DNA from 3 places in the Streptomyces sp. NPDC001604 genome. Region 3 is predicted to be linked to each of the others. Evidence: riboswitches for the same ligand, from Rfam matches in the RefSeq annotation. Region 3 holds a riboswitch; each other region holds the start of a gene.
What was found. A riboswitch is a leader RNA that binds a small molecule or an ion and turns the genes downstream of it on or off. The one in region 3 is predicted to bind cyclic di-AMP.

Region 1: another riboswitch for cyclic di-AMP. It lies ahead of ACFY1E_RS09495 (M23 family metallopeptidase); the one in region 3 lies ahead of ACFY1E_RS29410 (C40 family peptidase).
Region 2: another riboswitch for cyclic di-AMP. It lies ahead of ACFY1E_RS11470 (NlpC/P60 family protein); the one in region 3 lies ahead of ACFY1E_RS29410 (C40 family peptidase).

What each region holds. Positions count from the first base shown of each region.
Region 1 covers NZ_JBIAUY010000002.1:890,833-900,328, reverse strand. Annotated here, with positions in the region: gene lhgO (L-2-hydroxyglutarate oxidase) at 1-350, shown strand, start outside; gene trmB (tRNA (guanosine(46)-N7)-methyltransferase TrmB) at 536-1,384, shown strand; gene ACFY1E_RS09505 (PrsW family intramembrane metalloprotease) at 1,454-2,773, shown strand; gene ACFY1E_RS09500 (aldo/keto reductase) at 2,786-3,736, opposite strand; gene ACFY1E_RS09495 (M23 family metallopeptidase) at 3,845-4,870, opposite strand; cyclic di-AMP (ydaO/yuaA leader) riboswitch at 4,882-5,039, opposite strand; gene ACFY1E_RS09490 (PP2C family protein-serine/threonine phosphatase) at 5,204-6,286, opposite strand; tRNA gene ACFY1E_RS09485 (tRNA-Met) at 6,394-6,467, opposite strand; gene ACFY1E_RS09480 (alginate lyase family protein) at 6,674-7,897, opposite strand; gene ACFY1E_RS09475 (dihydrofolate reductase family protein) at 8,139-9,269, opposite strand; gene ACFY1E_RS09470 (MarR family winged helix-turn-helix transcriptional regulator) at 9,336-9,496, shown strand, end outside.
Region 2 covers NZ_JBIAUY010000003.1:433,429-442,924, forward strand. Annotated here, with positions in the region: gene ACFY1E_RS11460 (LysR family substrate-binding domain-containing protein) at 1-638, opposite strand, end outside; gene ACFY1E_RS11465 (DUF5997 family protein) at 697-1,101, shown strand; cyclic di-AMP (ydaO/yuaA leader) riboswitch at 1,293-1,466, shown strand; gene ACFY1E_RS11470 (NlpC/P60 family protein) at 1,523-2,920, shown strand; partial or broken gene ACFY1E_RS11475 (enolase C-terminal domain-like protein) at 3,023-3,194, shown strand; gene ACFY1E_RS11480 (response regulator transcription factor) at 3,718-4,467, shown strand; gene ACFY1E_RS11485 (DinB family protein) at 4,483-5,106, opposite strand; gene ACFY1E_RS11490 (VOC family protein) at 5,248-5,679, shown strand; gene ACFY1E_RS11495 (MFS transporter) at 5,686-7,239, opposite strand; gene ACFY1E_RS11500 (carbohydrate kinase family protein) at 7,376-8,305, opposite strand; gene ACFY1E_RS11505 (class II aldolase/adducin family protein) at 8,302-8,988, opposite strand; gene ACFY1E_RS11510 (TetR/AcrR family transcriptional regulator) at 9,046-9,496, shown strand, end outside.
Region 3 covers NZ_JBIAUY010000012.1:160,566-170,061, forward strand. Annotated here, with positions in the region: gene pqqE (pyrroloquinoline quinone biosynthesis protein PqqE) at 1-906, shown strand, start outside; gene bioD (dethiobiotin synthase) at 1,100-1,816, opposite strand; gene ACFY1E_RS29380 (adenosylmethionine--8-amino-7-oxononanoate transaminase) at 1,824-3,104, opposite strand; gene bioB (biotin synthase BioB) at 3,097-4,290, opposite strand; gene ACFY1E_RS29390 (8-amino-7-oxononanoate synthase) at 4,438-5,574, shown strand; gene ACFY1E_RS29395 (DUF397 domain-containing protein) at 5,646-5,873, opposite strand; gene ACFY1E_RS29400 (helix-turn-helix domain-containing protein) at 5,883-6,743, opposite strand; gene ACFY1E_RS29405 (ATP-binding protein) at 6,957-7,415, shown strand; gene ACFY1E_RS29410 (C40 family peptidase) at 7,517-7,990, opposite strand; cyclic di-AMP (ydaO/yuaA leader) riboswitch at 7,994-8,205, opposite strand; gene ACFY1E_RS29415 (hypothetical protein) at 8,544-8,852, opposite strand; gene ACFY1E_RS29420 (ATP-dependent Clp protease proteolytic subunit) at 8,860-9,495, opposite strand.

The DNA.
Region 1 (9,496 bases), on a different contig from region 3:
GGCCGCGGGAGGTGGCGCGGACGCTGGCCTGGCCGGGGGCGTGGCGGATGGCGGGGCGGCACTGGCGGTACGGGGCGGGTGAGCTGGCGCGGTCGGTGTCCAAGGGGGCGTTCACCACGGCCGTGCGGCGGCTCTTGCCGGCGGTGACCGCGGATGATCTGGTGCCGGCTGCGGCGGGGGTGCGGGCGCAGGCGGTGCTGCGGGACGGGGGGCTGGTGGACGACTTCCTGATCAAGGAGGGGGCTCGGGCCGTGCATGTGCTGAATGCGCCCTCGCCTGCGGCGACCGCTTCGCTGCCGATCGGGCGGGAGGTGGCTGGGCGGGCGCTGGCCATGCTGGGCTCGGTGTGAGGTGGCCCGGCGCCGGGGTCGGACTCGCGGCGGATCCGCCGACGGATGCAGCTCGCCCCCGCCGCCCCTACCCGTCCCGTACCTGGAGGCTGCCGCCCCCAGACCCCCGCTTCGGCCCTTGAGGGGCCTTGTCCTCAAACGCCGGACGGGCTGGTCGTCACCGTGCCCGTAAAATCGACCCCACTGTGTCTGACTCCCTCAACGCCCCAGAAGCCCCCCGCTCCGGCGATCACGTGCCGCACATCCCCGGAGTGTCGATCCGGCATACCCGGGCCAAAGGGGAGCCGCGGTTCCCGGACGGGCCGAAGGCTGATCCTGCCGGGTCGCACTTCGAGCGGCGGATCCGGAGTTTTCAGCCGCGGCGGAGCCGGGTGACCGCCGGGCAGGCGGATGCGCTGCAGCGGCTGTGGCCCAAGTGGGGGCTGGACGTCGACGGGCAGCGGACCCTGGATCTCGGCGAGCTGTTCGGGAACGGCAATCCCGTCGTGCTGGAGATCGGGTTCGGGATGGGTGAGGCCACCGCGCAGATGGCCGCCGCGGACCCGGACACGAACATCCTCGCCGTGGACGTGCACACCCCGGGACAGGGGAATCTGCTCAACCTCGCCGACCACGACGGGCTGTCCAACGTCCGCGTGGCCAACGGGGACGCGATCATCCTGCTGCGCGAGATGCTCACCCCGGATTCGCTGGACGGGCTGCGGGTCTACTTCCCCGACCCGTGGCCGAAGAAGCGGCATCACAAGCGGCGGCTGATCCAGCCGGAGTTCCTCGACCTGGCCGCGGCCCGGATCAAGCCGGGCGGCATCGTGCACTGCGCGACCGACTGGGAGCCGTACGCCGAACAGATGCTCGAAGTGCTGACGGCGCATCCGGAGTTCGAGAACACGCAGCCAGAGGGCGGTTTTGCGCCCCGTCCCGACTTCCGCCCGCTGACCCGTTTCGAGGGCCAGGGACTGGACAAGGGACATGTCGTGAACGACCTGCTCTTCCGTCGCGTACAGCACGACAACCAGCCCCCCACCGGCGCCTGAAGCCCCACGGCCCTGCGGGCAACCGAAGTACCGTCGCGGGCGGCGCCCTCCCTCGTTAGGGTCAATGCCGTGGCCACCTTTCCCCCGTACCCGACGCATCCGCCACACCCCGGCGTCCCGGCCGGCGGTGCGCTCGGGCACGCTCACTGGTGGCAGCGCAGGGCGGTGCGGTACGGCGCGCTCATCACCTTGCTCGCGCTCTCCGGGCTCGTCATCCTCGCCCTGGTGCGCGAACAGACCGGCACCGAGGGGTTCCTGGTCGGGCTCGGGCTGGCCGTACTGCCCGTGCCGCTGCTCATAGCGGCGTTCCGCTGGCTGGACCGGGTTGCGCCCGGGCCCTGGCGCAACCTGCTGTTCGCCTTCGCGTGGGGGGCCTGTGCGGCGGCGCTGATAGCGATCGTCGCCAACAGCTTCGCCACGAAGTGGATAGCGACGGCGACCGCCGACCCGTCCAGCGCGGACACCCTCGGCGCGACCGTCATAGCGCCCATAGTCGAGGAGTCCTCGAAGGCGGCGGCCGTGTTGCTCGTGTTCCTGTTCCGCAGACGGGACTTCACCGGGATCGTCGACGGGGTGGTGATAGCCGGGGTCACCGCCACCGGCTTCGCGTTCACCGAGAACATCCTCTACCTCGGCACCGCCTTCGGCACCGACCAGCTCAACGGCGACCGCGGTATCGCCTCCGTCACCGCGGCGACGTTCTTCGTCCGCATCATCATGTCCCCGTTCGCGCACCCGCTCTTCACCGTCCTCAGCGGCATCGGCTTCGGCATCGCCGCGCTCTCCGCGGAACGCCAGCACCTGCGGCGGGTCCTCGTCCCGCTCTGCGGCCTGCTGCTCGCGATGGGCATGCACGCGATCTGGAACGGCTCCTCGAACTTCGGCGACTACGGCTTCTTCGCGGTGTACGCGGCCTTCATGGTCCCCGCGTTCGGACTGCTGACCTGGCTGGTCATCTGGACCCGCCAGCGCGAACTGCGCACCGTGCGCGAGGAACTGCCCGCCTACGCCGTCGCGGGCTGGCTCACCCCCGCCGAGCCCTACGCCCTCGGTTCGATGCGGGCGCGCCGACTGGCCCGCGAACACGCCGCCCAGCACCTCGGCAAGCCCGCCGCACGCGAGGTCGCCCAGTACGAGGCGTACGCGACCTCCCTGGCCTTCCTGCGGCACCGGGGCCGCCGTGGCCGCGCCGGCGCCGACTTCGTCGCCAGGGAACGGGAGTTGCTGCACGAGCTGTGGCGCCGCCGCGAGGTGGCCCGCCCGGCGCTGGACCACGCTGCGCGGATGACGGCGCCCCCGGTGCCGGTGGCGGCGCCGCCCTGGCCGGTGTACGGGGCGTACGGGTACCCGGCGGTGCCGAATCCCGCGTACAACCCGTACCGGTCGTAGAGCCCGAGGGGGTCAGGCCGACGCTTCCGTCAGGCGGGCGACCTCGGCCTCGGTGAGCGTCAGTTCGCCCACCGCCAGCAGCGCCGGGAGCTGCTCCACTGTCCGCGCGGAGGCGATCGGGGCGGCGACCGTCGGCTGGGCGGCGAGCCAGGCCAGGGCGACCGTGGCGACCTGGGCGTCATGGGCCTGGGCGATCGCGTCGAGGGCGGTCAGGACCCGCTGCCCCCGCTCGGACTCCAGGTGCTTGGCCGCGCCGCCCGCCCGCGGGCTGTCGACCGTCGTGCCGGGCCGGTACTTGCCGGTGAGGAAGCCGGAGGCCAGGGAGAAGTAGGGGACGGCCGCGAGGCCGTAGCGCCCTGCCAGGTCCTGCAGCTCGCCCTCGTACGTGTCGCGCGAGACCAGGTTGTAGTGCGGCTGCAGGGCCACGTACTTGGCCAGGCCCTCGCGGTCGGAGAACTCCAGGGAGGCCCGCAGCCGGTCGGGCGAGATGTTGGACGCGGCGATGTGCCGGACCTTGCCCGCCTTCACCAGCTCGTCGAGCGCCCCGATGATCTCCTCGACCGGCACCTCGGGCTTGTCGAAGTGGGTGTAGTAGAGGTCGATGTGGTCGGTGTCGAGGCGGCGCAGGGAGGCCTCGGCGGCGGCCTTGATGTTGGCCGCGGACAGGCCCTGGAAGTCGGGGTGCTGGCTGACCTTGGTCGCGATGACCACGTCGTCGCGGTTGCCGCGCGACCTGACCCACTTTCCGATGATCGCCTCGGACTCGCCGCCCTGGTTGCCGTCGACCCACGCCGAGTAGGAGTCGGCGGTGTCGACGAAGTTGCCGCCGGCGGCCGCATAGGCGTCGAGCACGGCGAAGGAGGTGGCCTCGTCGGCGGTCCAGCCGAAGACGTTGCCGCCCAGGGAGAGCGGGAAGACCTCGAGGCCGGAGGAACCGAGCTTGCGCAGAGAAGGAGAAGTCATGCCCTACGTCAACGCCCGCCCCGGAGGCCGGTCTTCCGCGGCGGGCGCAAAGATCCCGTAAACAAGGGGACTACGGCACTCCGGGTACGGACGGAGAACGTACGGGTGTCAGGGGTTGAGGCCCTTGCTGCGCAGCCACGGCATCGGGTCGATGCCCGTGGCCTGGCCGCCGGGGTGGACCTCGAGGTGGCAGTGCGGGCCGGTCACGTTGCCGGTGGCGCCGACGCGGCCGATGACATCGCCCGTGCTGACCTTCTGGCCGACGCTGACGCTGATCGACGACTGGTGGCAGAACCAGAGCTCCGTACCGTCGTCGAGGGTGAGGATCGTGCGGTAGCCGTACGCCCCAGCCCAGCCGGCCTGCGTGATGGTGCCGGAGTGGATGGCCTTGATGAGCGTGCCCGTGGGGGCGGCGAAGTCGAGGCCCGTGTGGTAGCCGGAGGACCACATGGAGCCGGCCTGACCGAAGGTACCGGTGATCGTGTAGGAGACGACCGGAAGCGTGTACTGCTTGGCCAGCTCGGCGAGCTTTGCGGCCTCGGCGGCCTTCTTGGCCGCCGCCTCCGCCTTCTCCTTGGCGGCCTGGGCCTTGGCGGCCGCGTCCTTCTCGGCCTGTGCGGCCGCGTCGTCGATCTGCTTCGCGAGGGCGGCCTCGACGGCTGCCTGGCTCTTGCTGTCGATCTGGACCTGCTGCGACTCGGCCTGCGCCATGATCCGGTCGCGCAGCGCCTCACCGGCGCCCTTGGCGCCCTGCGCGGTGCCCGCGGAGGTGGTGGCGACATCGCTGAGCGCGGTCGCGGAGCCCTTGGGGGCGTCGGAGCCGCCGCCGAAGACATGGCTCACGGAGGCGAGATCGGGCATGGAGATCGACACCGGCGGCTTGCCGGTGTTGGCGCTGGCCATGCCGCCCGCGCCGACGGCGGCTATGACGCCGACGCCCAGGACCGTGGAGCTGCGGGCGAGTCCCCCGCCGCGCTGCTTGGCGACACGGTGCCGGCCGCGGACCGGGGCGATGGAGTCCTCGGTGGGATTCCACTCCTCCCAGGGGCCCTCGTCGGTGCGTCGGCCGGCGAAGCCGAAGGGTTCGGTGCTCGGCACGAACGGGGCTGCCGGGGCAGGCGGGTTGGACGCCACGTGGGCGTGCTCCTTTCCTTCCTTCTCGCCTACCGGGTTAGCTGACGGGTTCGGAGCAGGAAGGTCTCCTACGCGCGTATACCTGCCGTGTTGCCACGGCGGTGTCGGCGCGATTCACCCCAGGGTGGTGGTTCCCCGGTTCCCTTGCGGGATTCGGCGCGTGCGCACGGAGCCGCCTCTTGTGACGGCTGGGACGACCGCGCTGCGTTATCGAACGTTAATAGACCCGGGGCGTCGTTTCCAAGGTGTTCCGCTTGATCATTAACCTTTCCGACCTGGACAGACGGCGCATGAACGGCAAAAAACGGGCGAGTTGACCGCGCCTCAGGACCCTCAGGGCCGTCGTACGGCGAGCAGCGCCATGTCGTCCGCCATGGCCTCACCGGCATATCTGCGCACCTCCCGCGCGAGCGTGGCGAGCAGCGCGGCGGGATCGTGGAAGACCCGGCCTACGAGCCGGTCCGCGGGTTCGAAGAACCGCCCGTGCTCGTCCCGCGCCTCGGACAGCCCGTCGGTGTACAGCAGCAGTGTGGCCCCGCTGCGGAACGCGGTCTCCTCCGCGCGGTCGGGCCGGCTCCCGAAGTCACCCATGCCGAGCGGCAGCGCGGGCTCGCAGGCGTGCAGGGTGTGCACGGCGCCGTCGGGACACAGCAGCAGCGGGGGCGGGTGGCCGCGCGTGACGATGCGGACGACGCCCTCGCCGTGCGGGAGTTCGGCGAGCACGGCGGTGGTGAACCCCTCGAACAACTCGATGCCCTCGCGCCGCGCCGCCTCGCGCGCCAGCGCCCGGTCCAGCCGCTGCGCGACCGCCTCCAGCGTGGCCTCCTGCTCGGCGGCCTCCCGGAACGCCCCGATGGCGACCGCCACGGCGGCCACCGCCCCCATCCCCTTTCCTCGCACGTCGCCCACGACCAGCCGTACGCCGTGCGGGCTGTCCTGCACGGCGTACAGGTCGCCGCCGATGGATGCGTCCGCCTGCGCGGCCTCGTACCGTGCCGCGATCGTGAACCCTCCGATCCGCTCGGCGGGTTCGGGCAGCACGGCGCGCTGGGCGGCCTCGGCGATCTCGCGCTGCGAGGCGAGTTCCTCGCGTCCGCGGCGGACGAGGAGGTTGATGAGGACGGCCAGGACGGAGACCGTCGCGACGGTGGCCAGCTCGGTGATCGCCTCCACCTGGAGGAGGATGCCCACCTGGGCGTGGATCGCGGTGACGACGAGGACGGTCGCGAGGCCGGTGAGGACCGTGCCGCGGCGCGAGTAGAGCGGGGCGGCGACCAGGGGTGCGGCCGTGAAGAGGGGGCCCGCCGTGAACCGCGACGGGGTGAGGTAGTCGTAGAAGGTCCCGCCGACGATCAGCAGCGCCGGGAGCAGCCGCACGAAGGTGCGTGCGTATGAGATCGGCCCCTCCTGCTCCACCCCTCCAGGTTTCCCGGTGCGGCGGCGCGGGGCGAGCCGGATGACCCGAACGGGGGAAACACTCAGGGCCGGAGTCCAGTGACTGGACTCCGGCCCTGAGCCTTGAGTAGCGGGGACAGGATTTGAACCTGCGACCTCTGGGTTATGAGCCCAGCGAGCTACCGAGCTGCTCCACCCCGCGTCGGTGTGTCACCAGCATACGCCATCCGCGGGGCTGTCTGCGCCAGGGTTAACGTCCACCCTCGTTCACCTGCGTTTTCCGGTCCGCGCGGCCTCGGTCAGGCGGCCGGACTGTCCGCCTGGATGGTCCCGACCGACCCGCTTTTCTGCCGGGGGTCCGGGGGCCGTCCCCCGGAAAAACGCAGCCCGGGGCCCGCGCGGCCTCGGTCAGGCGGCCGGGTTGTCCGCGTGGGTGAGGGTCTCCCAGGAGACGAAGAGGTCGTCGGTGCCGGCCGGGCGGGTCTGCTCGGCCAGCTTGTGGGCGGCCGGGACGGGGGTGCCGAGCCGGTTCTCCAGGTGGTTGAGGGCGACCTCCAGGTCGGGGCCCATGTTCCCGACGACCCTGCCGCCGCACAGCCACCGCGGGGGTTTGGCCCCCATCTCGTAGCGGGCGTGGAAGTCGAGGGCCGCTTTCAGCCGGTCCTTGACGTCTCCGTACAGGTCGACGCCCTGGTGCCAGGCGGTCTCGGCGATGTGCGCGGTGGCGGCGAGGGAGTAGCCGACGTGCTTGAAGTTGCGGCAGGTCTCCTGTGCGATGCCGTCCTCGAACTTCGTCTCCTTGAACCAGTACGTCTCCAGCTTCTGCACGGTGTTGGCGTCGGAGCCGGCCGGGGTGAGCGGGATCTTGCCGTCCTTGCGCAGATAGAAGTAGTCGGGCACCAGGCCGCGGAAGCGTTTGACGGCGGCGTCGAAGGTCTTGTGGTCGTCGGTGAAGACGGCGATCCCAATGGCTGCATCGGTCATCGCAAGGTCCCAGTTGCCGTTGTAGTCGGGCAGGTCCCTGGTGACCTCGGGGAGGTAGGCGGTGCGCAGCATGGCCGTGAACCGCCGTACGCGGTCGGCGGGCCAGCCGGCGCCCGGTGCGTACCGGATGATCTCAGCGGCCCGCGCCCAGGTCGACCCGGCCCAGGAGGACTGCAGCCGGGCGTCCTGTGCCGTGTGCCGCTTCAGCTGCGCCGACCAGGCGTCCATGATCTCCCGGGCCTTCACCGCGTGCTCGTGCTGCCGGGTGACGCTGTACAGGAGGGCCTGTGTGTAGGCGGCGATGGCGTCCTGCCGCTCCTCCAGACAGCCCTTCGCGCCCTTGCCGCCCCAGGGGCAGTTGACGACCGCGGTCGGCTGGGCCGTGTACTTGTACGAGCCGTACTTGCTGTCCCGCATGTCGAGGAACGCCTGCAGCCAGGGCTGCTTGCCCGCGATGACGTTCTTGCGTACGACGTCCAGCTGGGCCTGGCTGACGAGGACACCGGGGTGGGTGAACGGTGCGCCCGGGGGCAGTGCCCTCGCCATGGTGCGGGTGCCGGGGTCGGTGCCGCAGGAGGCGACGAGCGCCGTCAGCAGGAGGACGAGGAGAACTGCCGCCGCACGTCTGGGAACTGACCTCACTGGCACTACCTCCGCGATCGCCTCCGGCCGGTCACTGGAAGCGTGGCCCTTCGGGGAGTCGGCCGCAGGATCTGTTGGGCCGATTGGCCGGTGCGGGGTGGTTGTGGCCGGCGGTGCTGGGGGCTGCGCCCCCAGATCCCCCTTCGGCCTGAACGGCCTCGTCCTCAAACGCCGGACGGGCTGAAAGATGCCGACCGGCGCTGAAAGACCACCCGCCAAGTCACCCCACCGAAGTCACTCCGTCAAGTCACCGCAACAAATGATCGTTCGGCGCCTTTGCCCGCTCCGCGTACTCCTCCAGTACGACGACCTCGACCCCCCGCCCCGCCAGCAACCCGCTCCCGTCCGCCCCCGTCACGAAGGTGTCCGGCTCGCGCCAGGCCGTGACCACCCGCCGTACCCCCGCGTCGAGGATCAGCCGTGCGCAGGGCTTGGGGCGGGAGGAGCGGTGGGCGCAGGGTTCCAGGCTGCTGTAGACCGTCGCCGTCGCCAGCCGGGGGTCGGCCGGATCGAGCTTGGCGAGGGCCGCCTCCTCGGCGTGGACGACCGGGTCGTCGCCCTCGCGGGAGTGGCCGCGGGCGAGTTCCGTGCCGTCTGCGGCGACGATCACCGCGCCGACGCTGAAGGCCGTGCGCGAGGGCGGGCACTCGGCCGCGAGGTCGCAGGCGAGGGCCAGCCAGTGGTGGTCGGCGGCGGTGGGGAGCGGGCCGGTGCCGGGGGCCGTGGGCTCGTAGCGCATGAGGACGACGTCCTCGATCCGGCGGGTTTCCGTCAGGCGCAGACGTCCGGGCTGGTAGGCGCCGGGGCCGAAGAGGCGGGGCGCGTCCGGGTCGCCCACGAAGAGGGGGGCCAGGACGAGCTGGAGTTCGTCGGCGAGGCCCTGCTGGAGGAGCTGGGTGTGGATCGTGCCGCCGCCCTCGACCATCAGGCGCCGTACACCGCGCACCTCGTACAGATGTTCAAGGAGGCGGCGCCAGTCGAGGTCGGGGCCGAGCGGGACGACGTCGGCGGCGAGGCCGAGGGCGCGTGCGCGCTCGGCTCCCTTGTCGGTCGTGAAGACGAGCTTCTCACCGCCCGTGTGCCAGAAATTGGCGTCCGGGTCCAGGTCTCCGGAGCCGCTGACGGTGACCTTGAGGGGGTACTCCGGCCGTCCGGCAGCCACCCGGGCGGCGCGGCGTTCGGGCGAGTTGACCAGCAGGCGGGGGTTGTCGGCGCGGATGGTGCCGGCGCCGACGAGGATCGCGTCGACGGAGGCCCGGACCTCGTCCACGCGGTCGAAGTCCGCCGGGCTGGAGAGCAGCAGGCGCTCGGGGCCGGTGTCGTCGAGGTAGCCGTCGAGGGAGACGGCGGCGGACAGCAGGACGTACGGGAACGGCATCGGACGCGCTCACTCTCGGCGGCGGACGGTCTTGGTTAAAGTTTGAAACAAACCTACACTGGACGTATGACGACTCGCTGGCTCACGGAGAAGGAGCAGCGCGCCTGGCGCGCGTACATCGCGGCGACGCACCTCCTGGAGGACGCCATCGACCGGCAGCTCCAGCAGGACGCCGGCATGCCGCATCTGTACTACTCCATCCTGGCCAACCTCTCCGAGGCGCCGGA
Region 2 (9,496 bases), on a different contig from region 3:
CTGCCCTTCGATTCCGGTGTCGCCGCCTTGCGGCCGCGGGAGCTGTTGACCGTGCGACCGCGGACGATTCCGATGAAATCCTCGACCAGGTCGGTGGTGGCCTCCTCGGGCCACGCCAGGGCGACGCTCGACTCGGGGCCGTCCACCAGCGGCCGGTACGTGAGGTCCTTGCGGTGGTACAGACGGGCCAGGGACTGGGGGACGACCAGGAGGCCGACGCCCGCCGCGACGAGTTCCACGGCGTCCTCGGTGGTGGCAGGGCGCTCGAAGGCGGGCTCACCCGGCGGCCGGTCCCAGTCGAAGACGTCGTCGAGGGGGTGGAAGAGGACCTCTTCCGCGAGGTCCGCCACGGTCACCTCGTCCGCCGCCGTGATCACATGGTCCTTGGGCACGACGACGACCGTCGTCTCGGTGTAGAGGGGGATCGCGCTGAAGAACGCACGGTCGACCGGCAGCCGTACGAGTCCCGCGTCGGCCCCGCCGGCGCGCAGCACGTCGGGTGCCTCGGCAGCCGGTACGGCGAGGAGGTTCAGCGGGATGTCGGGCAGGCGCTCGTTCCAGATCCGCACCCACTTGGCGGGCGTCGCTCCCGGGACGTACGCAAGCCGGAACGCCTGGGATTCTTCCGAGCCTGTCACCAGGCCAGGCTACCGGCCGTGGTCGGAGGGCTCGAACATGCTCGATACCCTGGACGGCATGAAGTCGCACCAGAGCACCCAGACGATGAAGCCCGCGACCGCGGCGAAGAAGCTGGGTGTGTACCTCGAGGCCACCCCCGCCGAGTTCCGGGGGGGTGTCGTCTCACGAGCCGAGCTCGACCAGCTCCAGGCCGAGCCGCCCGAGTGGCTGCGCGAGCTGCGCGCCAATGGCCCGCACCCGCGTCCGGTGGTCGCGGCGAAGCTGGGTGTCTCCATCGCGGGTCTCGCCCGCGGCGGGATCACCGAGGCGCTCACCACCGAGCAGATCGAGGCCCTGAAGCAGGAACAGCCCGAGTGGCTGCAGAAGGAGCGCGCCACTCAGGCGGAGGTCCGCAAGGAGACGGCGCGCATCAAGAAGCGCAACGCCGAGCGTGAGGCTCGCAGCGAGGGCCCGCGGGCCTGACGCGGCCCGTTCGCGACGGACGGTCGCCGTCCGGATCCACTGTGTGCACAACACACGGATCTGACGGTGCGTCACGACGAAGGTCACAAAAGCGTATCGGACATTCCGGCCTCCAACCTTCACACGAGCCGCACAAGTTGGCTAGCGTTGCTTCAGGCCGCACGAGTTCCTCCGGCGAACCCCGCCGGGACGCGCGGCCTCCGCCGAATCCGGTGCGCCCCCGTGGCAGCCGGAACCGGGGACCCAACCGAACGACGGGGTGAATCGGCCAACTGCCCGCCAGGGCAGGGGCCGTAGGGCATGCCTTCCGGAACCGACCGCCCGAACCCGACAGCTAACTCGGTAGGCGGAGTACGGAAGGAGTACGGCTCCCATGGCGCCGGATCGACCATCGCGCACCGGAGGTCTCGGCCTTCCCGGCATGCGCAACTCCGCTCTCGCGACCGCGGCCCTCACCTCGGTGGCCCTGTTCTCGCAGACCGCCGACGCCGCGCCGTCGACCGGTGACGAGGGCCCCAGCCGCGAAGCCGTCAGGCAGCGGGTGAGCAGCCTCTACGACCAGGCCGAGTCCGACACCGGCAACTACAACTTCACCCGGGCCCAGCTGCTGGGAGCGCGGCCGCCCGCCGCCCCGGCACGCGAGCGCGGCCGCTCGGATCCGGCACTCGACTCGGTGTCCCGGCGGTGGTTCGACGGAGCGCGTGCGTCCCTGGGCCCGACGGTTCCCGCTGTGCTGCCGGCCGACCGTATGCCGGCTCGCCAGGCCGAGCCCCGGCGCCCGGCGGACAGCCGCAGTACCGCCCCGGAGCCGGCGACGACCGCCCGGTCCGTGCCCGAGCTGCCCTCCGCGGAGTCCCGCCGTCCGGTCGCCGAGCTGACCGCCGGCCCCACGGCCGTGCTCCCCGCCGTCCCGCAGCCCCGCCAGGAGGCCGCCCCCGCGCTGCCGGCGGCGGCACCCGAGTCCAGGCAGACCTCCCTGCGCAGGTCCAAGGAGCAGAACCAGCGCAAGATCGCGGCGGCCAGCGAACTGCTGTACCGGTACACCGCCCGGCAGACCTCCGCACCACGCCCGGCTGTCGAGGCCGTGCCGGCCCAGCTGCCCTGGCAGGACCAGACGCAACAGACCCGCCCGGCGGCCGAGGAAGCGTGGCGGCAGCAGCCGACGGTCCTCGACACGGGCCTGCCGCCGGCCGGGGCACAGCTGATGCAGCCGTCCGTCCTCGACACCGGCGTACCCGCGGTGGAGCAGTGGCGCATGCAGCCTTCCGTGCTCGACACGGGTGCACCCGCGACGCAGGAGTGGCCTATGCAGCCTTCCGTGCTGGACACGGGCGTACCCGCCGTGGAGGAATGGCGCACCCAGCCGTCCGCGCTCGACACCCGCATACCCCAGGCCGGGGGTTGGACCGTGCAGCCGTCCGTCCTCGACACGGGTGTGCCCGCCGCCGTCACGCCCACCGCCACCAAGGCCGACAGGGCGATCGACTTCGCCCGTGCACAGATCGGCAGGCCGTGCCTGTGGGGTGCGGTCGGGCCGGAGTCGTACGACAACGCCGGGCTGACCCAGGCCGCCTGGCGGGCCGCCGGGGTCACCCTGCCCCGCACCACGTACGAGCAGGCGGGCGCCGGCACGGTGATTCCCCTGGCCGAGAGCCGCCCCGGAGACCTGATCTTCTTCAACGACAACTTCAGCCATGTCGGCATCTACACCGGCAACGGCCTGATGATTCACGCGCCCGGCCCGGGTGCTGTCATCCGCGAGGACCCGGTCCACTACGCAGGCGAAGCCGCGGTCCGTATCGCCGTACGCCCCGTGTGACACCAACCGCACGATGAGCAAGGAGGTGGCCGCCGACGGAAGTCGGCGGCCACCTCCTTGCTCGCCACAGGCGCTCCGCAGCGTCCGGTGATGCAGGCACGCGAGCAGGCCCGGTTGATGCAACAGCGGTACGGGTTCCGGTCGTTCCAGCTCAAGGAGGCGTCTTCCCGCCGGGGAGGGGATCGCGGCGATCAGGGCGCTGGCGGAGGCCTTTTCCGATCAGCCTTTGCGGCTGGACCCCAACACGGCCTGGACGGTGGAGACCTCGAAGTACGGTGTGCTGGCCGCCGCTCCCCTCCCAGGCGATCACACCCATGTGGGCGGCGAGTGGCGTGGAGCTGGATCACGACGCCCTCGACCGGCTGCACCGGCTGTACGTGGAGTCGGGGATGCGCAGCCGCGACGAGTGGACGGGGGCCGCCCCGCCGCGGGTGGCGTCATGGCTATGTGGGGTGGGGGGCGTCCCCCCCGGGCGGGGCGGGTGTGCGCGGGGGGGGGGCCGCCGGCCCCCCGCGCCGGCGGCCCCGCCACGGCGTGGGGTTCCCGGGCGTCCTCCCCAGGCCCTGTCGTCACTCTCCCGCCCTCCGGGCGGACGACGGGCCTTCCCGCCGGGACTCCCCCGCTGCGGCTGCCGTGGCGCCGGTGTGCTGGGGTAATGCGAGAACGTCGTTGTTGTTCGAGGCTGCTCGCATGCAGTCTGGAGCAGTGGACGGCGTCGCCGGTATGGGTACAACTGCGTACGCGGCGGACGAGCGGAGAAGAACGTGGCACAGGTGCCGGGCGGAGCCCACGAACGCATGCTGTCGGTGGCCGTCGCCGCCCTCAACGAGCGTGAGCCGGAGCGGTTGTGGCCGCTGCTGGCGTCCGCCCTGCCCGGTCTGTGCGGCGGCGAGACCCTGATCTACAAGCTCGACGACTGGAACGAGGCCCAGGGCACGGTCGGCATGCCCGCCGAGGTCGCCGTCGAGTTCGACGGGCTCGGGGAGGAGGACCTGGGCCTGTTGCGGGCGGGTTTCCCGTTCGCGGACCACTACGCGGGCGGGCCGGACCGGACTCCCCTCACGGCACGCGCGGCCGCAGGCGCCGCATGGTCCACGAGCCCGACCGCGCGGCTGATCGGCGACGTCATGGACGCGGACCACGTCCTGGCCGTACCCCTGCCCCAGACGACGACGCCGATCACCGGTTGCATGATCTACCGCTCCGGTACGGACTTCACCGAGGACCACATCCGGGTGGCCCGGCAGCTGCAGCCGCTGCTGGCGGCCGTCGAGCAGCAACGGCAGCTCCTGGAGCGATGGAAGCGGACGGCCGCCCCGGACTCCGCAGGCGAAACGGCCGCGGACTGTCCTCTCACCCCCCGGGAGATGACCGTCCTGCTCCTGCTCACGGACGCCCTGACCGCGGCCGCGATCGGCCGGCGGCTCGGCATCTCGGACCGCACGGTCCACAAGCACATCGAGAAGATCTACCGCAAACTCGGCACCCGCGACCGCATCAGCACGGTCCTGCGGGCCCAGCAGCTGGGGCTGATCCCCACGCCGTGAACCGTGGCGGCGCGGTCAGGGCCGGCGCGCGCGGTACAGGTCGCGCAGCAGGGCGATCTCGGCCCCGTGGTGCAGGACTTCCTGGTTGACCCACCACACGATGTCGACGAAGGGCTCTTCCGGGTCGCTGCCGTGCGGATACGTACAGTGGCCGACCTTGTCGAGCGCCGCGTCGCCGCTGCTCAGCAGCGCCTCCCGCCAGGCCGTGACACCGGCGTCGAAGGCGGCGACGGCCGCTGCCACGTTACCGCTGACGAGGTAGTCGTCCCGGGTGAGGCCGTGGGTGCCTGCCGTGTGGTCGGCGCGGAGGGTGAGCATCTCGCTGAGGTGGCTCAGCCGCCACGCGATGGTGGTGAAGGGCGGCGGCCAGGGGTGCGGACAGGACGCCGCGTCACGCCCCCAGTCTCCGTCCGCGGAACCGGCCAGCAGGGTGGCCCGCGGCCCGGGGCCGTCCACCCGTCGCCGCACCGACCAGCAGTCCGCCACCGGCTCCCAGAGGTACTCCTCATCGGTCATGGGCCCGACCTCGGTGTCCGAGCCGTCGCCGCTGTCCATCACCGGCCCGGTCAGCCGGGCGGCCAGACGCCCGCAGGCGAAGTCGAACTGCTCGAGCAACGGAGCCAGACGAGATACGGTCACCGACACTCCCATGGGGACTCGTGGACGCACGGCGCAGGCATGGACCGACCGGCTAGCCTGGCACGACCGGCGCACGCCCCGCCTCTCCTTTTCCGAGGCCGGGTGTTCCGGCGACGGGTTCCCGACGACAGGGAGTCGGCCATGAAGCCGAACCGTTCCATCCCCTCCTCGACCGTCATCCCCGTCCTGATCTACCCCGATGTACGTGCGGCGGTCGCCTGGCTCGGTGCGGCCTTCGGGTTCGTGGAACGGGTACGGATCGGCGAGGACCACCGCGCGCAACTCGGGTTCGGCGACGGCGCCGTGATCGTCGGGGACACCCGCAGGGACCGCCGTCCCCCGCGCCCCGGCGAGGTCACGCACTCCGTCATGGTGCGCGTCGAAGACGCCCGCGCGCACTGTGAGCAGGCCCGGGCACACGGCGCACGCATCGTGATGGAACCGACCGACTTCGAGTACGGGGAACGCCAGTACACGGCCGAGGACCTCGCGGGCCATCAGTGGACGTTCTCGGAGACCCTTGCGGACATCGCGCCGGAGGAGTGGGGCGGGCAGACGGTCTCGGCGGGCTGAGGAGCGTCAGCCCGGGCCGGGTCCCATCCCGCCCTTGAGTCGTTCCAGGTCGGAGGGGCGGACCTGGATGACGAACAGGGCGATCAGGGCGGCGACGACGGTGAAGATCGCCGCCATGATGAAGGCCGCCGAGATGCCGGACGTGAGCACGTGGTCGGACCAGGGGCTCGGGAGCTGACCGGTGTGCTTGAAGCGCAGGCGTTCGGCCGGGGTGGCCTGGGCCAGGAAGCGCGGGATCTGCTTGTGGGCCTCGTTGGTGCTGGCGGTGCCGAACATGGTGACCAGGATGGACAGGCCGAGTGAACCGCCCACCTGCTGGGTGGCGTTGAGGAGTCCGGAGGCCGCGCCGGTCTCCTCGACGGAGACGTTCGAGAGTGCCATGAGGGTGAGCGAGACGAACTCCATGCCCATGCCCAGGCTGAAGACGAGGATCGGGCCGAGAATGCTGCCCGCATAGGTGGAGTGGACGTCGGTCAGGGTCAGCCAGGCCAGACCGGCCGCCGCGAGGATCGCTCCCACCACCATGAACGGCTTGGGGCCGAAGGTGGGCAGGAACCGCGAGGCCAGCCCGGCACCGAAGGCGATGACCGCACTGACCGGAAGGAAGGCGAACCCGGTGGCCAGTGGGCTGAAGCCCAGCACGTTCTGCACGAAGAGCGTGAGGAAGAAGAACATGCCGAAGATCGCGGCGGCGAGGCTGAGCATGATGCCGTAGGTGCCGGCGCGGTTGCGGTCGGCGAACATGTGCAGCGGTGTGATCGGCTGGCTGGAGCGCCGCTCGATCAGGATGAAGGCCGTGAGGACGACGACGGCCGCACCGAACGAGGCCAGCGTGAGCGCGTCCCGCCAGCCGTCCTGCGCCGCTCTGATGAAGCCGTACACCAGCAGCACCATGCCCAGCGTGGACGTCAGCGCGCCGGCGAGGTCGAAGTGGCCCGGGTGGCGTTCGGACTCCTTGATCCAGCGTGGCGTGGCGAGGGTGATGAGCACCGCGATGGGGACGTTCACGAAGAGCACCCAGCGCCAGTTCAGCCACTCGACGATGACCCCGCCCGCGAGCAGCCCGATGGCACCGCCGCCCGCCGAGACCCCGGCGAACACCCCGAAAGCCCGGTTGCGTTCCGGACCCTCGCGGAAGGTCGTGCTGATCAGGGCGAGGGCCGTCGGTGACGCGATGGCGCCGCCGACACCCTGCAGTGCGCGTGCGGCGAGGAGCTGGCCGGAGTTCTGGGCGAGCCCGCCCAGCAGGGAGGCCAGCGCGAACAGCAGCACCCCGAAGACGAACATGCGCCGCCTGCCGAGGATGTCCCCGGTGCGGCCGCCGAGCAGCAGCAGGCCGCCGAAGGTCAGGGTGTATGCGTTGACCACCCAGGACAGGCTGGTGGTGGAGAAGTCCAGCGCGGTCTGGATGTGCGGCAGCGCGATGTTCACGATGGTGATGTCCAGGACCACCATCAGCTGGCAGGACGCGATGACCAGCAGCGCCATGCCGTGTCCGCCGCCGCCCGGTTCGCGGGTGGCGGCCTGTGATGCGGAGGTCGGCTGCGGACTGCTGCTCATGGCGTGTCGCACTCGGCATCAGTGAACGGTTCCGTCCACTGCGGCGTCTACCGTTCGACCGTACGCCCCCGTCGTGACCGTCACCACTTGATTGACCCGGTGACGGTTTACACCGTTTCAGCCGGGGTCTAGCGGCTCACGAACGGGTTTTGCGGGTCATGGCGAACTCGTCGGCCTCCGGCAGGTCGAACTCCCCGTGGTCGCTGCCCAGCCCCTGCGCCACCAGTGCTGCCGCGGCGCTGCCCAGCACGGCGGCCTCGCGCGGGGTGCGGCCGAGGCCGATGCCGCGTATGAAGCCTGCCGAGAAGGCGTCACCGCAGCCGGTGGTGTCGACGACGTCGACCTCGAAGGCGGGTACGGTCTCGGTGCCGTCCGCGGTCACCAGGAGCGCGCCGTCGCCGCCGCGGGTGACGGCGACGAGACCGGCCCCGGCGGCCAGGAGCTTCTTCGCGCCGGTCACCAGGTCCTGCTCCTCGCTGAAGCCGAGGACCTGGTCGTCATTGGGGAGCAGGTGGTCGACGTGCGGGAGCAGCGGTTCGATCTGGTCGAAGGTGCCCAGCTCGCCGGGGGCGAGGAGGTCCACCGAGGTGACCACGTCGTGCTCCTTGGCGTACGCCAGGATGCGCGCGGCGACGTCGGCGCCGATCAGCTCGGGGCCGCCCAGGTGGAGGTGGGTCGCCTCGGCCACGGCGTCCCAGGGCACGTCGTCGAGGCCGTAGGTGATGTTGGCGCCGAGGAGATGGAGTGAGGGGCGGTCGCCGTTGGGGCGGATGGGCAGGACGCTCGCCGAGGTCGAGGTGTCGGTGCGGCGGACGAGCAGCCCGGTGTCGATGCCTGCCCTGTCGAGGAGTTGGACGAGCAGGTCGCCGGTCGGGTCGCTGCCGATCGCGCCGGCGGTGCGTACCGAGGCGCCCAGCTTGGCGAGCGTGAGGGCGGTGCCGCCGGCGGTCCCGGCGGCGGTCATCCGGATGTCGTCGACGAGGGTCGCGCCCTGGCCCTCGGGTATCTCCTCCACCGGCCGTACCAGTACGTCCAGCACGTGCACGCCCATCGTGACGACCTTCATCGCTCTTCCTCCTGCGCGGGTGGTACGGGGTGGGTGGTGCCGTAGTTGCGGGCGATGGCGGCCTCGATGACCGCTAGTTGCTGCTGTTCGTCGAGGACGCGCGGTGATCCGAGCGCGGCCGCGTGCTGGTAGACACCGCAGGCCCACTCCAGCAGCAGGGCGTGCTCGACCGCCTTGTCCAGGGTCGGCGCGTGAGTGACTGCGCCGTGGTTGGCCATCAGGGCGGCGCTGCGGCCCTCCAGCGCGGCGAGCACCGACCTGGCGAGTTCGGGGGTGCCGAAGGTGGCGTACGGCGCGACACGGACCGTGCCGCCGAGAGCGAGCAACTGGTAGTGGATGCAGGGCAGTTCGTCGAGGACCAGGGAGAGAGCGGTGGCCATCGGGGCGTGGGTGTGGACGACCGCGCCGGTGCCGTAGCGACGGTAGACGCCGAGGTGCAGGTCGAGCTCCGAGGTCGGCTCCAGGGTTCCGGCCATGATCTTGCCGTCCAGGTCGACCACCGTCACCTGGTCCGCGGTGAGTTCGGCGAGCACCGCCCCGGTCGCGGTGATCGCGACCTGCTCCTCCACCCGCACGCTCACGTTCCCGGCCGTACCGATGAGCAGGCCCTCGGCCCCCAGCCGGCGGCAGGCGTCCGCCACGGCGGCCCGCTCCCGCCCGAGCGCCGCGCTTGAGTCGGTCATGTGCGGGACCGTAACCTAAACATGAAACAATGTCACGTTCAGGTTCGGAGGTTGTTCGTGGGCGAGCCGACCGCGGAGGTCAGCGGGGCCGCTCCCCTGCGCCGTACCCCCCAACAGGCGCGCAGCAAGGCGCGGTTGGCACGGGTCCTGGAGGCCGCCGAGCGCATCCTCATCGGTGAGGGAGTCGAGGCGCTGACCACCACCCGGGTCGCCGCAGCAGCGAAGGTGTCGGTCGGCTCGCTGTATCAGTACCTGCCCGACCGCGACGCGATCATCGACGCCCTGGCGGCCGGTTACTTCGCGAAACTCGAGGCCGCCATGGACGGCCTCGTACAGGCCGCGGCGGCGGAGCGCTGGGAAGACCCGGTGGGCGTGCTGATCGACGCGTTCGCCGGGATCTACCGCACGGAGCACGGCTTCCGGGCCCTGTGGTTCGGCAGCGGCCTGACCGAGCGGACCCGCGCCGCGGACCGCGCGCACAAGTGGCGTATGGCCGACGGAATCCGCC
Region 3 (9,496 bases):
CTGCTGCGCCGGGACCTGGAGCAGATCGTCGCCGCGCCCGAGGCAGCCGGGATCTACACGCAGCTGGTCACCAGCGGTGTGGGCCTGGATGGGGAGCGGCTCGGCGCGCTCACCGCGGCCGGGCTGCGCAGCGTCCAGCTGTCCGTGCAGCACGCCGACCCGCGCGTCTCGGACCGGATCGCCGGACGCCGTTCCTTCGGCGAGAAGGAACGGGCCGCCGCACTCGTACGGGCCGCGGGCCTGCCCCTGGGCCTCAACGTCGTCCTGCACCACGAGAACCTCGACGCCGTCGACGCCGTCGTCGAACTGGGCCTGTCCTGGGGCGTGGACCGCATCGAACTGGCCAACGCACAGTTCTACGGCTGGGGCCTGCTCAACCGCGCCGCCCTGCTCGCCACGCGCGAGCAGCTGGCCCGGGCCCGGGACGCCGTCGAGCGGTGGCGGGAGCGGCTCACGCCGGACGGCCCCGAGCTGGTCTGGGTCGTCCCCGACTACTTCGACGGTGCGGCCAAGCCGTGCATGGGCGGCTGGGGCGCCATCTCGCTCACCGTCGCCCCGGACGGCACCGTCCTGCCCTGCCCGGCCGCGGCCTCGCTGCCGGACCTGGACCCGCCGAACGTCCGGGACCATCCGCTGGCCTGGATCTGGGACCATTCCCCGGCCTTCAGCCGCTACCGCGGCACCGACTGGATGGCCGACCCCTGCCGCAGCTGTTCCCGCCGAGAGGAGGACCACGGCGGCTGCCGCTGCCAGGCGTACGCCCTCACGGGCGACGCCGCCCGCACGGACCCCGCCTGCCGGCTCTCCCCGGACCACGCACTGATCCGCGCACTGACCGACGACCGCACGGACGGCCGACCGGCGATCAGACGGCGGGCACCGGTCCGCCCAGGGGCAAGAACGTGATCTCGCCCCCGCCGCCCCTTCCCATTCCCGTCCCCTGGGGGCTCCGCCCCCAGACCCCCGCTTCGGCCTGAACGGCCTCGTCCTCAAACGCCGGACGGGCTGAAAAACTCAGCCCCTCCGGCGTTTGAGGAGCGGGGGTCCGGGGGCCGGCCCCCGGGTCGGGACGGGTAGGGGCGGCGGGGGCGAAAAACGCCTACGGTGCCTGCCGTCGCCGGAACGCCTCCGTGTCCCAGACCCCATCCAGTCGGGGTGCCAGCCAACTCGTCGCACTCGCGCGGAAGTCGGTGGCCGGCAGTGAACCCGCCCCGGCGGGCAGGGCGCCCAGGAGTGGCGCGTCGGCCACGTCCGGCAGGTCCGCCACGTTGCAGCGGGAGGCGAGGTCGGGGGAGTCGGGCCAGCTGCCGATCACGATTCCGGCCAGGTCGAGCCGGCGGGAACGGAGCTCACGTGCCGTCAGCTCCGTCGTGTTCAGCGTCCCCAGGCCCGCCGACGCCACCACCAGCACCGGCGCCTTCAGCAGCTCCGCCGCGTCCGCGAGCGTCCCGCCCGCCGGGTCGAAGCGGACGAGCAGCCCGCCCGCCCCCTCGACCAGCACCAGGTCGTGCTCGGCGGCCAGCTTGGCGGCGGCCTCCGCGACGTCCTGCGGGCGCACCGGGGGCAGCCCCGCCCGCCGGGCCGCCGTCCCCGGCGCCAACGGCTCGGGATAACGGGCGATTTCGGTCGCCGTCACGCCACCCGCGAGGCGGGCGACCTCGGCGGCGTCCCCGGGCTCGTCCGGCCCCACGCCCGTCTGCGCGGCCTTCAGCACGGCCACCGACCGGCCGGCCGCGAGCGCGCAGGCGGCGACCGCGGCGGTCGTGACCGTCTTGCCGACCTCCGTGCCGGTGCCCGTGATCACCAGGATCGTCATGCCGTTGTCATCCCTCTCGCGCCGCCGCGCACACCGCGCGCGCGATCCGTGCCACGTCGGCGTCCCCGGTGACGTACGGCGGCATCGTGTAGATCAGATCGCGGAACGGCCGCAGCCACACGCCCTCGCGCACGGCCGCGTCCGTCGCCGCCTTCATGTCGACGGAGTGGTCCAGCTGCACGACCCCGATGGCGCCGAGGACGCGTACGTCCTGCACGCCCGGGAGGTCGAGAGCCGGTGCGAGCCCCTCCTGCAGTCCCGTCTCGATCCGTTTGACCTCGCCCAGCCAGTCCTGGCCGAGCAGCAGCTCGATCGAGGCGCAGGCCACGGACGCGGCCAGGGGGTTGCCCATGAAGGTCGGGCCGTGGGCCAGGACCGGCACCTCGCCCTGCGAGATGCCGTCGGCCACGCGGGATGTGCACAAGGTCGCCGCCATCGTCATATAGCCGCCGGTCAGCGCCTTGCCCACGCACATGACGTCCGGCGTCACGGCCGCGTGGTCGGCCGCGAACAGGGCGCCCGTGCGGCCGAACCCGGTCGCGATCTCGTCGAACACCAGCAGCACGTCATGCGCGTCGCACGCCTCCCGCAGCACCCGCAGATATGCGGGGGAGTGGAAGCGCATCCCGCCCGCGCCCTGCACCACCGGCTCGACGATCACCGCGGCCAGTTCACCGGCGTGCCGCTCGATCGCCGAGCGCAGTTGCTCCGCGTACGACTCCTCGTACCCGGCCGGGGGCGCGTCCACGAACACCTGGCGCGGCAGTACCCCGCTCCACAGTTCGTGCATCCCGCCCTCGGGGTCGCACACCGACATGGGCTGCCAGGTGTCGCCGTGATAGCCGCCGCGCCACGTCAGCAGCCGCTGTTTGCCGGGGCGGCCCAGCGAACGCCAGTACTGCAGACACATCTTCGCCGCGACCTCGACCGACACCGACCCGGAGTCCGTGAGGAAGACATGCTCCAGACCCTCGGGCGACATGTCGACAAGGTGCTTTGCGAGCCGGACAGCAGGCTCGTGGGTGAGCCCGCCGAACATCACATGGCTCATCCGGCCGAGCTGCTCGCGCGCCGCCTCGTTGAGCACCGGGTGGTTGTAGCCGTGGATGGCCGACCACCAGGACGACATGCCGTCGACCAGCTCGCCCGAGCCGTCCGCGAGCCGCAGCCGCACCCCGCTCGCCGACTCGACGACGAGCGGTTCGACCCGGCCGGGCATGGGCCCGTACGGATGCCAGACATGCCGCCGGTCGAGCTCCAGCAGCTCGGACACGGGCAGGTCAGGCATTGGGCGCGAGATCCGTGCCGACACCGCGGTGGCGCATGGCGACCAGGTCGGTGCGGGGCTCGGCCGACGGCGCCGGCGCCGCCGTACCGCAGACACCGCCGTCCGCGTGCGAACCGCACCCGCCGTCCTGGTGGGAGCCGCAGCCGGTCCCGGCGTGCGAACCACAGCCGCCGCCCGAGGTGACCCGGTGCTCCGGCAGCGTCACCTCGCCGGCGCCCTCCACCTCGAAGCCGGCGTCCGCGATCATCTCCAGGTCGGCCTTGCCGGCCTGGCCCTCGCTGGTGAGGTAGTCGCCGAGGAAGATCGAGTTGGCCAGGTTCAGCGCCAGGGGCTGCATGGTCCGCAGGTGGACCTCGCGACCGCCGGCGATGCGGACCTCGACGTCCGGGCACACGAACCGCACCATCGCCAGGATCCGCAGACAGCGCTGCGGGGTGAGGTGCCACTCCTTGGCGAGCGGGGTGCCCTCCATCGGGATCAGGAAGTTCACCGGCACCGAGTCCGGGTCCAGCTCACGCAGCGAGAAGACCACGTCCACCAGGTCCTCGTCGCTCTCACCCATGCCCGCGATCAGACCGGAGCAGGCGGACAGACCGGCCGCGTGCGCCTTGGTCACGGTGTCCACCCGGTCGGCGTACGTGTGCGTGGTCGTGATGTCCCCGTACGTCGCCTCGGACGTGTTCAGGTTGTGGTTGTAGGCGTCCGCGCCCGCCTCGCGCAGCCGCTCGGCCTGGCCGTCGGAGAGCAGACCGAGACAGGCGCACACCTCGACGCCCTCGTTCTGCTCCTTGATCGCCTTGATGGTGCCGGCGACCCGCTCCACGTCCCGGTCGGTCGGCCCGCGCCCGGACGCCACCAGGCACACCCGCTTGGCGCCACCCGCCAGACCGGCTGCCGCGGCCTGCGAGGCCTCGTCCGGCTTGATCCAGGTGTACTTCAGGATGTCGGCCTTGGAGCCGAGCCGCTGGGAGCAGTACGAGCAGTCCTCCGGACACAGTCCGGACTTCAAGTTGACGAGGTAGTTGAGTTTCACCCGTCGGCCGAACCAGTGCCGGCGCACCTTTCCGGCCGCGGCCACCACATCGAGCACGTCGTCGTCGGAAGTGGCGAGGACGGCCAGAGCTTCCTCGCGGGTCGGCAGCTCGCGCCGAAGCCCCTTGTCCACCAGCGTGTTCAGCAGGTCCATGAAAGCCGATCCTGTCTTACGGAAGCGCTCCCGGCCAAGGAGAGAATGAACAACAGGGACACTTCGTCGTGTGTGTATTGCCACACCATGGGGTGCGGCTCGTCCGGCTAGTGTCTGTCCACTGCCTACAAAAGCCCCGGAGGAGCCATGGCGTTCGGCTGGATCGACGAACAGGCGCGGCTGCGCCGTCGCGCCGGACTCGTACGGACCCTGCGCCCGCGCCCGGCCGACTCCCCGCTGCTGGACCTCGCGAGCAACGACTACCTCGGGCTGGCCCACCATCCGGCCGTCGCCGAGGGCGCGGCGGTGGCCGCGCGGACCTGGGGCGGCGGCTCGACCGGCTCTCGACTGGTGACCGGCACGACGGAACTCCACACCGAACTGGAGCACGAGCTGGCCGGCTTCTGCGGCTTCGAGGCGGCACTCGTCTTCTCCTCCGGCTACGCGGCCAACCTCGCCGCGGTCACCGCACTGGCCCCGCACGGCTCGCTGATCGTCTCCGACGCGGGCAACCACGCCTCCCTCATCGACGGCTGCCGGCTGGCCCGGGGCACCACCCAGGTCGTCGGGCACGCCGACCCGGAGGCGGTGCGCAAGGCGCTGCAGACCCACGAGGACAGCGCGGCGAGCGCGGTCGTCGTCTCCGACACGGTCTTCTCGGTCGACGGCGACGCGGCCCCGCTGGCCGAACTGGCCGCCGCCTGCCGGGAGCGCGGCGCGGGACTGCTGGTCGACGACGCGCACGGCCTCGGCGTCCTCGGTGACGGCGGCCGCGGCGCCCCGCACGCGGCGGGCCTCGCGGGCGCCGACGACGTGGTCGTGACCGCCACGCTGTCCAAGTCGCTCGGCAGCCAGGGCGGAGTCGTCCTCGGCCCCGCCCGGGTCATCGACCACCTCGTCAACGCGGCCCGCACCTTCATCTTCGACACGGGCCTCGCCCCCGCCGCGGCGGGCGCGGCCCTGGCGGCGCTGCGACTGCTGCGCCGCGAGCCGGAGCGTGCGGCACGCGCGCGTGCGGTCGCCGCCGAACTGCACGCACGCCTGACCGCCGCGGGTCACGAGGCGGTGCGCCCGGACGCCGCGGTGGTCTCCGTGCGGGCTCCGTCCCCGGAGGGGGCCGTGCAATGGGCGGCCGACTGCCGTACGGCAGGCCTCGCCGTGGGCTGCTTCCGTCCTCCTTCCGTGCCCGACGGCATCTCAAGGCTCAGGCTGACCGCGCGCGCGGACCTCTCCGAGGCGCAGATCGAACGCGCTGTACGAGTGATCGGCGAGACGCGACCATGAGTCGGCGTGACACGGCCGTGTGCCGCACGATGCGGAACTGATCGGAACTGGTCAGGGCCGATCGGGACTGATCAGGACCTGAATGTGGCCGTGAAGTCCGTCCAGCTCTCGGGGGAGATGAGCAGGGCGGGCCCGGCCGGGTCCTTGGAGTCGCGCACGGCGAGCAGCCCGGCCCAGGGGCCGCAGTGCGGCCGAGCCGTCTCGACGCAGTTGTTCGCACCCGTGCTGTAGCTGCTGCGCAGCCACTGCACGCCGTGCAGATCGGTACTGGAAGGTACGTTCCGAGGCAGTGCTGACATGGTGCCTCCTTACGCGCCGTCACCTATCCCGGCGATGTAATCCAACGAGTCCTCGGGCGAAAGGGCGTGGAACTGAAGGGCGTTGAAGGCCTCGGTGTAGGCCCGGAGGTCTTCTTTCCGTTCGAGGTAGAGGCTACTCGTCAAGTGGTCGAGAACAACCACGTCCAGATCAGAAGTGCTCGAAAATGAGAAGATTACGAAAGGTCCGGTGACACCGACGTGCGCCCCGGCAGCGAACGGCAGTACCTGAAGCCGCACTTGAGGCAGCCGCGCCGCTTCCAGGAGCCGTTCGAGCTGCTGCTCCATGACGTCGGGTCCGCCGATCTCCCGGCGTAGTACCGCCTCGTCCAGTACCGCGCTCAGCTCCAGCGGCGGGTCCGAACGCAGCACGTCCTGCCTGGCCAGCCGCACCTCGACCAGGGCGTCGAGCCGTTCGTCGTCCAGTCCGCCGACCGCTGCCCGGGTCACCGCTCGTGCGTAAGCGGGCGTCTGCAGAAGGCCGGGTACGACAGACGTCTCCAGCGTGCTCATCGCTCTCGCCTGGGACTCCAGACTGATGAAATCGCGGTAGGTCGGCGGCAGTACGCCACGATAGGCGTGCCACCAGTGATGCCGGCCGCCTCCCTCGTCGGAGCCCGCCAACACCAGCAGCAATTCACGGAGTTGGGCGTCCGACACGGCGTAGGCGTCCAGGAGTAACCGAACATCGGCCGGTTTCACCCCGCTGGCGCCGGTCTCGATCCGGCTCACCTTCGACTGGTGCCAGCCGACGAGCCGGGCGGCCTCACCACTGGTGAGCCCCGCGCTCGTGCGCAGCGCACGCAGTTCGGCGCCCAGCTTACGGCGGCGCACCGCGGGACCGTGTTGCATGCGCTTCTCCTTACTCCTTCCGTGCCACCCAAATACGGTCTCCCGTCGCAGAGTTCACCGCTTTGAGCGACAGATATATGCATATCTTGGTGGATCGCCACCCGTGACGGGCGCGGTAATGGCAGTCTGGCGACGAAGCACCAGTCCGGGACCGTACTCGAACCAACCGCTCCGTGTCGGACTCCGGTCCCGTGGGAAAGGGACGACCGCGCCATGGCAGACCATTTGGAAGCATCCGTCACTCTGCCGAGCGATCCCGCCTCGGTCTCCGCGGCCCGCGGCTTCGTGGTCACCACGCTGGCCGAGTGGGGACTGCCTGCGGACACGGAGGCCGCCGAGACCATCCGCCTCATCGTCTCCGAACTCGCCACCAACTCGGTACAGCACACCTTCGGTCAGTCACCCACCTTCACGGTGGACATCGAACTCCACCGTGACGAGCAGCTCCGCATCGGTGTCACCGACAGCCACCCCCGCTTCCCCAAGCGCCTGCCCGCCGCCGTGCAGCAGGACAACGGCCGGGGCATGGTGATCATCCGCTGGCTGGCCGCCGAATGCGGTGGCCGACTGCATGTCCGCCCCACCCGTGAGGGCGGCAAGACGGTCACCATCGAGCTCCCGTGGACCGTACCGGCCCAGCCGGTGCCGGCAGCGGGGCAGCAGGAGCCGTAGTCGCTCAACCGTGCCGCGCAACCGCGCCGGGGCGCTCTGGTGCCGCGTAATGCCCCGCGGGGGCGGCGGCGTGTCAGGTTGCCGTCGCCCCCGCGGGAGAGTCAGCTGACCCGGCCGTACCAGACGCTGGACGTCCAGATCTTCTGCAGCTTTACGACGTCCCCGGTCTTCGGGGCGTGCCAGATCTTCCCCTTCCCGGCGTAGATGCCGACGTGGTAGACGTTGGAGCCCGAGTGGAAGAACACCAGGTCTCCGGCCTTCCGGCTCTTCGCGGAGATGTGCCTGGTCTTGTTGTACTGCTGGGCCGCCGTACGGGGCAGGGTCTTGCCCGCCTTCTTGAACGAGTACAGCGTGAGCCCGGAGCAGTCGAACCGGCGCGGTCCCGAGGCGCCCCACTTGTACGGGGAACCCTTTTTGGAAGCCGCGATCTGAAGTGCCTTCGTCGCCATGGTGGCTGCCGAGGCGTCGGAGGCGACACCCGGGACCACGATGGAGCCGCCCACTGCGGCGATGGTGAGGGCCGAGGCCGTACCGGCCCGGACCATCAGCGACGGGACACGATTGAGCGCAGTCATGCGCAACCCTTCGTCAGCCGCCTGTGAAGGATGACCTGTCGGATTCGGGCTGGCGAAGTTGCCCGGCCGCTGACGCGGCTTCACCCCAAGGGCTGCTCGACCCGGTCATGGCGTGACCGTTCCGGCGACCCGTCTTGCTTGGGTCCTCCACTCCTGCCGATCCACTCCTGTCGACCGGTCATCCGGGCGGCGGCAGGACTCGGCGTCCGCCCGGATCGCCCCGCCGCTGCGGCGGGGGCTTGTCGTCAGACAGGGATCTTCACCCATACAAGTCCGAAAATCCCAATGGAACCGGGGGTTTGTGTCGTTACTCACCACTCACCCGTTCGGGTGGACACCCCTGTGTTCGAGGGAGCGTTGAGGCCCCCGAGGAGGCTCGGACCAGCACCGGAGCACCGGAAACCGCCCTCGGGGCAGGCGCGTTGCGCAACCCTGACGGTCGCGAAAAAGGAGCCGCGACTACGCCGAATGGGGGTACCTCATTTGGTCCGTTTGAACTCCGGTCCGGACGTTGCGCCCACAGGACGGAAGGTCCGGACCGGTTGTACGTGCGTCAACTTTCGGACTGCGGCGGCACCGTGACCCGGGCGGTGCGCCGCTCCCCGTCGAGCACCCGAAGGGCGCGTCCCAGTGTCGGGGCGTGCAGTTCGGTCTCGCCCCGCTGGTGCATCAGCGCCAGGGCGTCGCGCAGCAGGGCCGCCTTGCTCACCAGCGCCTGCGCCGCCCGCAGCCCGCGATACGTGTCGCCGGGCTGCGCCGGATTGATGCGGCCGAGCAGGTCGACCACGTCGAGGTAACGGTCGATCAACTCGCCCTCGGCGCGGGTGAGGGCGGGCAGCGGCGGAAGTTCGGGTGGGAGCACCGGCCGCTCACCGCCCGGTGGGCGGGGCGAGGGTGGCCTTGCGGCTGGGGATGATCCGGTCCACCAGGCCGTACTCCACGGCTTCTTGGGCGTTCAGGATCTTGTCCCGCTCGATGTCCGCCGCGACTTGCTCCGGGCTGCGTCCCGTGTGCCGTACGAGCATCTGCTCCAGCCGGGCCCGCATCCGGCCCAACTCCTCGGCCTGGATGGCCAGATCGCTGGTCTGTCCCTCGATGGGCTCGGCCAGGAGCGGCTGGTGGATCACCATGCGCGCGCCCGGCAGCGCGAACCGCTTGCCGGGCGTGCCCGCCCCGAGCAGCACCGCGGCGGACGAGCCGGCCTGCCCCAGGCAGATCGTCTCCACGTCGCAGCCGACGTACTGCATCGTGTCGTAGATCGCCGACATGGCGGTGAACGAGCCGCCGGGGGAGTTGATGTAGAGCGAGATGTCCTGGTCCGGCGCCTGGTACTCGAGGTGCATGAACTGGGCCATCACATCGTTCGCCGAGGTGTCGTCGATCGGCGTCCCGAGAAAGACGATCCGCTCCTCCAGCAGCTTGGAGTACGGATCCATCGTCTTGGTGCCGGAGCTGGTGCGTTCGGTGAACTCGGGCAGGACGTAACGGGCGGACGGTCGGGTCATC